DNA from 3 places in the Vibrio sp. SNU_ST1 genome. Region 1 is predicted to be linked to each of the others. Evidence: riboswitches for the same ligand, from Rfam matches in the RefSeq annotation. Region 1 holds a riboswitch; each other region holds the start of a gene.
What was found. A riboswitch is a leader RNA that binds a small molecule or an ion and turns the genes downstream of it on or off. The one in region 1 is predicted to bind thiamine pyrophosphate.
Positions count from the first base shown of each region.

Region 2: another riboswitch for thiamine pyrophosphate. It lies ahead of thiC (phosphomethylpyrimidine synthase ThiC); the one in region 1 lies ahead of thiB (thiamine ABC transporter substrate binding subunit).
Region 3: another riboswitch for thiamine pyrophosphate. It lies ahead of thiD (bifunctional hydroxymethylpyrimidine kinase/phosphomethylpyrimidine kinase); the one in region 1 lies ahead of thiB (thiamine ABC transporter substrate binding subunit).

Region 1 covers NZ_CP130748.1:2,848,616-2,851,721, forward strand. The annotation lists gene thiP (thiamine/thiamine pyrophosphate ABC transporter permease ThiP) at 1-650, opposite strand, end outside; gene thiB (thiamine ABC transporter substrate binding subunit) at 776-1,768, opposite strand; TPP riboswitch at 1,822-1,941, opposite strand; gene Q5H80_RS12580 (flavin prenyltransferase UbiX) at 1,985-2,608, opposite strand; gene mpl (UDP-N-acetylmuramate:L-alanyl-gamma-D-glutamyl-meso-diaminopimelate ligase) at 2,646-3,106, opposite strand, start outside.
Region 2 covers NZ_CP130748.1:3,175,816-3,178,921, reverse strand. The annotation lists gene Q5H80_RS14150 (multicopper oxidase family protein) at 1-1,022, shown strand, start outside; gene crcB (fluoride efflux transporter CrcB) at 1,122-1,505, shown strand; TPP riboswitch at 1,568-1,666, shown strand; gene thiC (phosphomethylpyrimidine synthase ThiC) at 1,796-3,106, shown strand, end outside.
Region 3 covers NZ_CP130749.1:1,121,347-1,124,452, forward strand. The annotation lists gene Q5H80_RS19220 (ABC transporter permease) at 1-131, opposite strand, end outside; gene Q5H80_RS19225 (ABC transporter ATP-binding protein) at 124-903, opposite strand; gene thiD (bifunctional hydroxymethylpyrimidine kinase/phosphomethylpyrimidine kinase) at 893-1,786, opposite strand; TPP riboswitch at 1,884-1,995, opposite strand; gene Q5H80_RS19235 (DMT family transporter) at 2,094-3,011, opposite strand; gene Q5H80_RS19240 (AraC family transcriptional regulator) at 3,097-3,106, opposite strand, start outside.

The DNA.
Region 1 (3,106 bases):
GTTGATTTAGGTCCACCGCCTAGTGCCATCACGGTAGCAAAGCTGGTAAAACACAGCATGAAGACCAAACCACACACATGTGGCAGTTGCTGTCTTAAGCGAGGCCATTCAACCCATCTGAATTTGTTCCAATGACTCATACCCAAATGAGCACACAGCTTATGCTGCTCGGCAGGTACGGTATCTAAAGCTTGTAAAAGTAAACGGCTAGCATAAGGCAGGTTAAAAAAGACATGTGCGAGCAAAATACCATTCAACCCATAAATCGAGAATGGTAGTTTAATATCGAAGTTCGCCAGAAATTTAGCTAACCAACCACTGTTACCATAAATCGCGAGCAAACCAAATACACCAACTAATACGGGCAAAACCAAGGTCGAAGCAAAAAGCCTTAACAACAAGGCTCGTCCAAAAAATTGTCTGCGACACAGAGCATGAGCAATAGGTATAGCAAAGCCAACACTCAGCACAGTTGAGAGTGTCGCTTGATAGAAACTGAATTTCGTTACATGCCAATAGTAAGGATCGGACCATACTTGGCTGATATCAAGAGAAGGGGCATTGCTTAGCAATGCCCCAACTGCTGAAACCACGAAGGCGGTAATGAGTATCGCAACCCAAACCCCGACCTTAGGTGTTTTCTTTATCATAAATTGATTTTTTACCGTAAATGGTTCACTCCAAACATAACGAATGAACCTTTAAATACAGAAAGCTAGTTTTTTAAAAGTACGTTAGAAAACTCATTTTCTTAAATAATAAGTTAAATAGTAAGTTAAAAAGTAAGTGCACTCTGCCATTCACGAATCCAAGGCTTACGCTTCTCGGCAATCTCTTCTGGTGTGAAGCTTAGCGCTTTCTGAGGAACCGTAAGTTGCTCGAACCCTTTTGGTAGCTCAACATCGGTCACTGGGTACATCCAGTTACCAGTAGGCATCGCCGATTGGAACTCATCACTTAAGATAAATGCCATAAACTCATCGGCAAGCTTTTCGTTCTTGCTACCTTTAACCTTCGCTGCCACTTCCACTTGAGTGTAATGACCTTCTTCAAAGCTTGCTGCTGCGTACTTAGAATCACTTTCTGCAATGATGTGGTAAGCAGGAGAAGTTGTGTAAGACAACACTAAATCCGACTCGCCTTCTAGGAACATAGAGTAAGCTTCAGACCAGCCTTTAGTCACAGTAACCGTTTTCTGAGCGAGCTTCTTCCACGCCGCAGTTGCTTCATCACCGTAAACAGACTTCATCCATAGCATCATGCCTTGACCTGGTGTTGATGTACGTGGATCTTGATAGATAACCTTAAGATCGTCACGTTGCTCAACCAGTTCTTTCAGGCTCTTTGGCGGATTTGCTAGCTTTTCTTTGTTATAAATAAACGCAAAGTAACCAAAATCATAAGGAACAAAGGTACTGTCGTTCCAACCGTTAGGAAGCGCCACAGATGATGTATCAACACTGTGCTCAGCCAATAAACCCGTAGATTTCGCTTCAGCCATGAGATTATTATCTAGGCCTAAAATGATGTCAGCTTTGCTGTTGCCACCTTCAAGACGTAAGCGGTTTAAAATAGATACACCATCTTCTAACGCGACAAAATTCACATCACAGCCACACTTTTCTTCGAATGCTTTTTCAACGACAGGGCGAGGGCCCCAATCCGCAGCAAAAGAGTCGTAAGTGTAAACCGTTAAGGTGTTGTCTGCGGCGAAGGCAGAAAAAGAGATGGCTGTAGTAACAGCAAGAGTTGTTAATGTTAATTTCACTGGACGCTCTCCATGGTCTGAGCGGCACAGGTTTGAGGGAGGAGAACGGTAGAGGTTGTTCCTAACTCAATTCCTACGCCAGCATTATCTGGTTCAGGTTTACGGGTCCCAAGTGTCTGCTTGATCTCAGCTCGCATTCACTATTTGAATGGTTCGCTCCCCGATGAGTGTTCAGGATTGTAATTTGATTTTTAACAATAAGCCATCAAGTTTGGATCAATTACGTAGATCGTACCCCCAACGTGGCACTAAACCTTGCTCGATACCAAGGTGATCGAGAATACGTGCCACCATAAAGTCGACCAGGTCTTCAATCGACTTAGGTTGATGATAAAAACCCGGAGCTGCAGGCATAATCGTCACGCCCATGGTCGAGAGTTTGTGCATATTCTCTAGATGCAACGTAGAAAATGGCGTCTCACGAACCACCAATAACAGCTGACCTCGCTCTTTCATAACTACGTCTGCTGCGCGCTCGATCAAGTTATCTGATAGGCCATGAGCAATCGATGCCAAGCTTCCCGCAGAGCATGGACACACTACCATCTGCTTCGGTGCTGCTGAACCAGAGGCAACCGGTGAGAACCAATCATCTTTGCCACACACCACCAGCTTTTCTGGGTCGCAATCTAAATGCTTAACCAAAGCTTGTTTCGCAGCATCTGGCCCAGCAGGTAACTTCAGTTCATGCTCGGTCGCCAACACCACTCGCGCTGCCGATGATATCAGCAAGTAGACCTGATAATCGGCAGCCAAAAGGCATTCAAGTAAACGCAGGCCATAAGGCGCACCGGATGCGCCAGTGAAAGCAAGAGTTATCGCTTTATCGTGTTTTGTCATGTTCTCAATTACTTCAAATTATAAGGTCGTGGATGCTTTAGCCTTTGAGTGCTAATCCATCCAACAGTTTCTGATGAATACCACCAAAGCCACCATTACTCATTACCAAGATTTGATCGCCTGCTTGTGCCTCTGAGACAATTTTAGCAACGAATGCATCCATGTCATCACTCACGTGCGCGGGTTGGTGACACGCATCGGCAACGTCTTGTACCGACCAATCAATATTACCCGGTTGGAATAAGTAGGTAGAATCCGCTTGCTTAAGAGAATCAGCTAAAGTTTCTTTGTGTACACCGCGCTTCATGGTGGCAGAGCGAGGCTCTAAAACGGCAATGATTTTTTTCGTGTCGACCTTATTACGTAAGCCGCCCAGCGTAAGTTCAATTGCCGTTGGGTGATGAGCAAAGTCATCATAAACAGACACACCAGCCACTTCGCCTTTAAACTCCAAACGACGTTTGGTGTTAATGAAAGTAGCCAACGATTCACACGCTA
Region 2 (3,106 bases), 330 kb from region 1:
ATGAGTTTACGCCACCAGATGCGGGTACTTTTTGGTATCACCCACACATGAACAGCGTTAAACAACTGGGTATGGGCTTAGTCGGCCTTATTATTGTTGAAGAGAGCGCGCCAGTTCAGTTCGATGAAGAGCATGCTCTGATGCTTAAACATTGGCATATCGACAAACAAGGTCAGTGGAAAGACTTAATGATTCCCCGCCTCAGCGCTCGTATGGGCACGCCAGGAGAGTGGAGTAGCGTTAATGGAGTACATGAACCTATTTATCAATTGAAGCAACATGCAACGACTAGGCTCCGTATCGCTAATGTTGATAACACGATTACCTATCCGATTGCTATTGAAGGGGCAGAAGCATGGGTCATTGCCATTGATGGTAACCCTGTAAAGACACCTTATAAGCTGACTCAACATAAAATTGGCCCAGGTATGCGTGTCGACCTTGGGCTGATTGCTCCTAAGGTGGGCGAGCAAGTGAGTGTCCTTCAAATGAAGGGGCGTTTTCCATTCTCCTTGTGTGAGTTTGAGGTTGTAGATTCAACGTTAATAGAAGGCCAAACACTTCCTTCATTGCCTCTGAATCCCGTGCCTAACTTAGATCTCGCCAACGCAGAAGAAATCGATTTTGTGTTTGAGTGGGAAGGGGCGGTATCACCAGTATCTAAAGATGGTAAGTCCATGCCTAAGTTTTGGCTTACTAATAAGCGAGCATGGGAGGGAATGAGCAAAGACAATATTCCAGAGCCGTTGGTGACTTTAGAGTTAGGTAAGACTTACATATTCGATCTTAAGAACGTCACTCAATATCATCACCCGATTCATATTCACGGTCATACATTTACTGTATTGGAACTTGATGGTAAAAAAATTGAAGAACCCTTCCATACCGACACTGTGTTACTTGGGAAAAATGGTCGAGCGAAAGCTGCGTTTGTTGCAGACAACCCTGGACGTTGGATGTACCACTGTCATGTCATTGAGCACATGAAAACGGGACTAATGGGATATATTGAAGTTAAGTGACACCTGTAACGTTTAATTTTTGCGCATGCATTCTTAGTTCTACCCTCGCTTTTATCGGCGGTAAAGCTAGAATATAGGGACTGTTATTTGGGAGGATTCATGGGTCAGCTATCTATTTTAGGTTTTATTGCCATTGGTGGCGCATTTGGTGCTTGTTCGCGCTATTTGATTTCAGAGTTATGTGTAGTGATGTTAGGGCGTGGCTTTCCTTACGGTACGTTGACTGTTAACGTGATCGGCTCTTTGATTATGGGCTTGCTCATCGCCGCATTCGAAAATGAGATGGTTGCGACTGAACCATGGAGACAGATCATTGGCCTCGGTTTCCTTGGAGCACTGACTACGTTCTCTACATTTTCGATGGATAACGTGCTTCTTATGCAGCAGGGCGCTTTCTTTAAGATGGGGCTTAATGTGTTGCTCAACGTGGTTCTCAGTATTTCAGCAGCATGGATCGGCTTCCAACTTTTGATAAAGTCTTAAAACTTTCTTACGATTTGTTAACAACTCGGCTTGGTTTATCCAAGCCGTTTTTATATACTCGATCGAACTTGTCGGAGTGCCATATGGCTGAGACCGTTAACTCGGGATCCGTTGAACCTGATCAGGCTAATACCTGCGAAGGGAACAAGAGTAGATATCTAACTAGAATCCTTCTAGAGATCTATCTCCAGATCACAACTGTATTTCTTACCGTGATCCCTCTTGTAGCATCTAATCCGTCAAGCATTTTTATCCCTATAAATAATGGCTAAAAGCCAAGGAAAAATGCTATGTCGAGTCGTAAACAAGCAAGACTGGAAGCGAAGAATTTCATTGATTCTTTATCCGTACAACCTTATCCAAATTCAAAAAAAGCTTACATCCAAGGATCTCGAGAAGATATCCAAGTCCCTGTGCGAGAAATATCACTCGCAGATAGCCTTGTCGGTGGCACCAAAAAAGAGCCTGTATTCGAATCTAATGAGCCTATTCATGTCTACGATACCTCCGGTGTTTATACCGATCCTACGCATGAAATAGACCTTTATAGCGGCCTTCCTAAGTTGCGAGAGCAATGGATTGAAGAGCGTGGCGATACGGAATTGCTCGATGATGTAAGCTCTGTTTACACCAAAGAACGTTTAGAAGATGAAACCCTAGACGACCTTCGTTACGGAAACCTGCCTAGAATTCGTCGTGCTACTGGCGACCAATGTGTAACTCAACTGCATTATGCTCGTCAGGGTATTATCACTCCTGAGATGGAGTATATTGCGATACGTGAGAACATGGGACGTCAGAAGTTTGCTGACGAACAACTTAATCACCAACACCCTGGCCATAACTTTGGCGCCAACCTACCTAAAGAAATCACCCCTGAGTTCGTGCGTAAAGAGGTTGCTGAAGGTCGAGCTATTATCCCTTCAAACATCAACCACCCAGAATCAGAACCTATGATTATTGGTAGAAACTTCTTAGTGAAAGTGAACGCCAATATCGGTAACTCTTCAGTAAGCTCTTCAATTGAAGAAGAAGTTGAGAAGTTAGTATGGTCAACCCGCTGGGGTGGCGACACCGTAATGGACCTTTCTACTGGACGTAATATCCACGAGACTCGTGAATGGATCCTGCGTAACAGCCCTGTGCCTATTGGTACGGTTCCTATGTATCAAGCGCTTGAAAAAGTGAATGGCGTTGCAGAAGACCTAAACTGGGAAGTGATGCGCGATACCTTGATTGAACAAGCTGAGCAGGGTGTTGATTACTTCACTATCCACGCAGGTTTGCTGCTTCGTTACGTACCTATGACGGCTAAACGTGTGACTGGCATTGTCTCTCGTGGTGGATCTATTATCGCGAAATGGTGTCTTGCACATCATCAGGAAAGCTTCCTATACACACATTTCCGCGAGATCTGTGAGATCTGTGCGAAGTATGATGTTGCTCTTTCACTAGGTGATGGCTTGCGTCCAGGCTCTATTGCAGATGCTAACGATGAGGCTCAATTCTCGGAGTTACGCACTCTAGGTGAGTTGACTAAAGTGGCTTGGGAATATGACGTTCAGGTGATCATTGAAGGCCCTGGACATGTACCTATGCAT
Region 3 (3,106 bases), on a different replicon from region 1:
TGCCATAAGCCCAGAATCACAGCACCGCTGATAAGCAAACGCATAACGGGATTCATCTGACTTGGACGTGTAGTAGTAGTCTGCGCGTTGGTTGAACGAGCCACCGCTTCGCTTCGCGTTAGATCACTCATAATCACGCTCCAACTGATCTAAGATGGCTTGTTGTAACTCAGCACATTCACCATCTAACACTCTTGGTGTGAGGGTGTTAGGCACAGACAATGACTGAGCACTCGCAGGCGTGCCTTGCAACACATACAAGTTATCCGCCAAACGCACCGCTTCTTGTGGATCATGAGTGATCAACACAACGGTTTTATCTCTTAACAGTCCACACGCTAAGCTTTGTAGCTTATGCCTTGTTACTGCATCCAGCGCTGAGAAAGGTTCATCCATCAGCACGACTGGCTTGTCTTGCATTAAGGTTCGAGCCAAAGCCACACGTTGACGCATACCACCAGACAATTGATCCGGCATTGCATTCGCGTAATCGGCCAAACCAACCGCTGCTAACAGCTCTAGCGCTTGGTTAGTTTGTGCTGCTTTATCAGAAGCTTGGCTTTGATGCTTATCTGCGGAATTTTGAAAGCGATGGCTCAAACACACATTGTCGATAACCGACAACCACGGCAGTAACAAATCTTGTTGCGCCATGTATGCGATACGATCGGTTAAAGGCAGTTCATCGGACGTTGCCAATGTGCCCTGCCATTCCACCTTGTCATCCAGTAAGCCTGCTAGATAACGCAACACAGTCGTTTTTCCGCAGCCACTTCGACCCAGCAATACCGTCCACTTACCCGCGTTTATACTCAGTGATAGTCCCGATAAGGTGGCATATTCACTATCGCGATAACGCAAGGTGGCATTGCTGAGTTGAACCCCAACCGTATTAACGAACATTACCGTGTCCAGCGAAGAAGTGATTTACAGGGCCGTGGCCTTGACCGACTTGCAACTCATCAGCATGAGCAATCGCGTGAGAAATGTATTGTTTGCCTAGGTCGACAGCTTGCGTAAGCGTGTTGCCTTGAGCCAAGAAAGAAGCAATGGCAGAAGAGAGCGTACAACCCGTACCGTGAGTGTTTTTAGTCGGGAAACGCTTAGCGCTAATCAAGGCAGACGTCGTCGGGAGAATCAGTAGGTCATTACTGTTCTCATCCTTCTCCAAGTGACCGCCTTTTAGTAGGACTGCTTTTGCACCTAAAGCGCGTAGATCTTCAATCATACCCTGCATTTCCGCTTCGCTTTCAGGTACGGCTTTGCCGGTAAGTGCCGCGCCTTCTGGCAAGTTAGGGGTGATAATGTCTGCCAGCGGAATCAGTTCTTGCTTTAGCGTCGTAATAGCAGAGTTTTCTAAGAGAAGATCACCACTTGTCGCGACCATGACAGGGTCAATCACTAGGTGTTTAGGTTGGTACTGCTTAATTTTGTCTGCAACGACGTTGATGATTTGAGAATCAGCCAACATGCCGACTTTTACTGCCACGATATTGAGATCAGTAAAAACCGCATCTAACTGGCTAGCGACATGGTCGAGCGGGATAGGAAAAATGGCTGACACGCCTTGAGTGTTCTGGGAAGTGATAGCGGTAATCACAGAACAAGCGAAACTACCGGTAGCAGACATGGCTTTAATATCAGCTTGGATACCTGCACCGCCGCCACTGTCAGAACCTGCGATAGTCAATACAATCGGAGTGTTCGTTCGAATCGAACCATCAGCAGAGTGCTGTGAAACTGAAGCTTTTGGCGTTAAATCTTTTGAAATAGAACTGTGTGTCATTGTCGCTCCTACTATCTTACAAGACGCAGGAGAACGAACACTGATCGAAGGAGAAGTCGCATTAGGCTCATGAAGGGGCTTCATGGGTGCAGACGTAGATCTAGTGCTTATAGTTCCCTACGCCAGTGTTAACTGAATCAGGTTCAACGGGTCTCGACTAACGATCTCAGCAAACACCAAATAAGGTATATGCCCCCCGACTATTGATAGCGATAATAACAGCACTCTTAAAACTGAGATACTCATTTTATTCAATTATACTAATTACGCATGAATAAATTTCAATTAGGCTCTATAAAACAAATGTTTACAACACTCTTTTAGCTGGCTTCGACTGTATCAACAAGCACAGCACAATCAGAGACATACCTAGCCAGCCTGTAAAAGGAATCAGCTCACCGACAACACAGACGGCAAGCACCGCTGCAACTACCGGTTCAAACAGAGTCAGCAGATTTGCGCTACTCGCTGTGACATGGCGTAAACCAAAACTGAAGGCGACATAACCCAAACACTGCGGAATTAACGTCAGATAACTAATGACTAATACGTTGGTCTGCGAGGAAAACAGGTTATCACCAGTAAACCAGAGCGTTGGCAGCAACAACATCGCACCGAGGCCAAAAATACTGCCCATCGCCGCTTGTGACTTAATCCCTTTATCGATCAGTGCTTTGGTCGCCCAAGAATAAATGGCGTAACACAACCCAGCGAGCAAACCCAAAGCAATACCTAATAGCTTGAGATCATCACCGGATTCATTCGTCGTTGAAGATTCGGAAAACACCAACAGCCCAATACCCACCACACCAATCGCAAAGCTAGTGAGCCAACGTCGGTTGATATTATTTTTTTTGCTGATAAGACACTCTAACAGTGCCGAAAAGAAAGGCGCGGTAGCAATCGAAACGACTGTACCAATCGCAACACCAGATAACTTCATGGATGAATAGAAAGCCAAAGGATAAACCGCCAAAGCCAGTGCACTCACCGCTAGCAATTTCTTGTTCAGCAAAAGCTTGTCGAATGCGGATAGGATCTTTCGAAACGCTAAACCCGCTTGCATTAGGCCACCGACGCCCATAGAGAAAGCACCAATCGCTAATGGGCTGAGATCAGGCGCAAAACTTGCGGCGGTGCCTGTCGTGCCCCATAAAATAGAAGCAAACAAGATAGCTAAAGTGCCCGTTTGGAATTCGTTAACGCGATTGATGGCAAGATTCATTTCTATTACTCAATTTTCAGTTCTGAAATAGATAATAGTGAAGATTGATATAAGTTAGTTTGCCGAAAGGACGCTATTATTGTTTCTAAAGACTT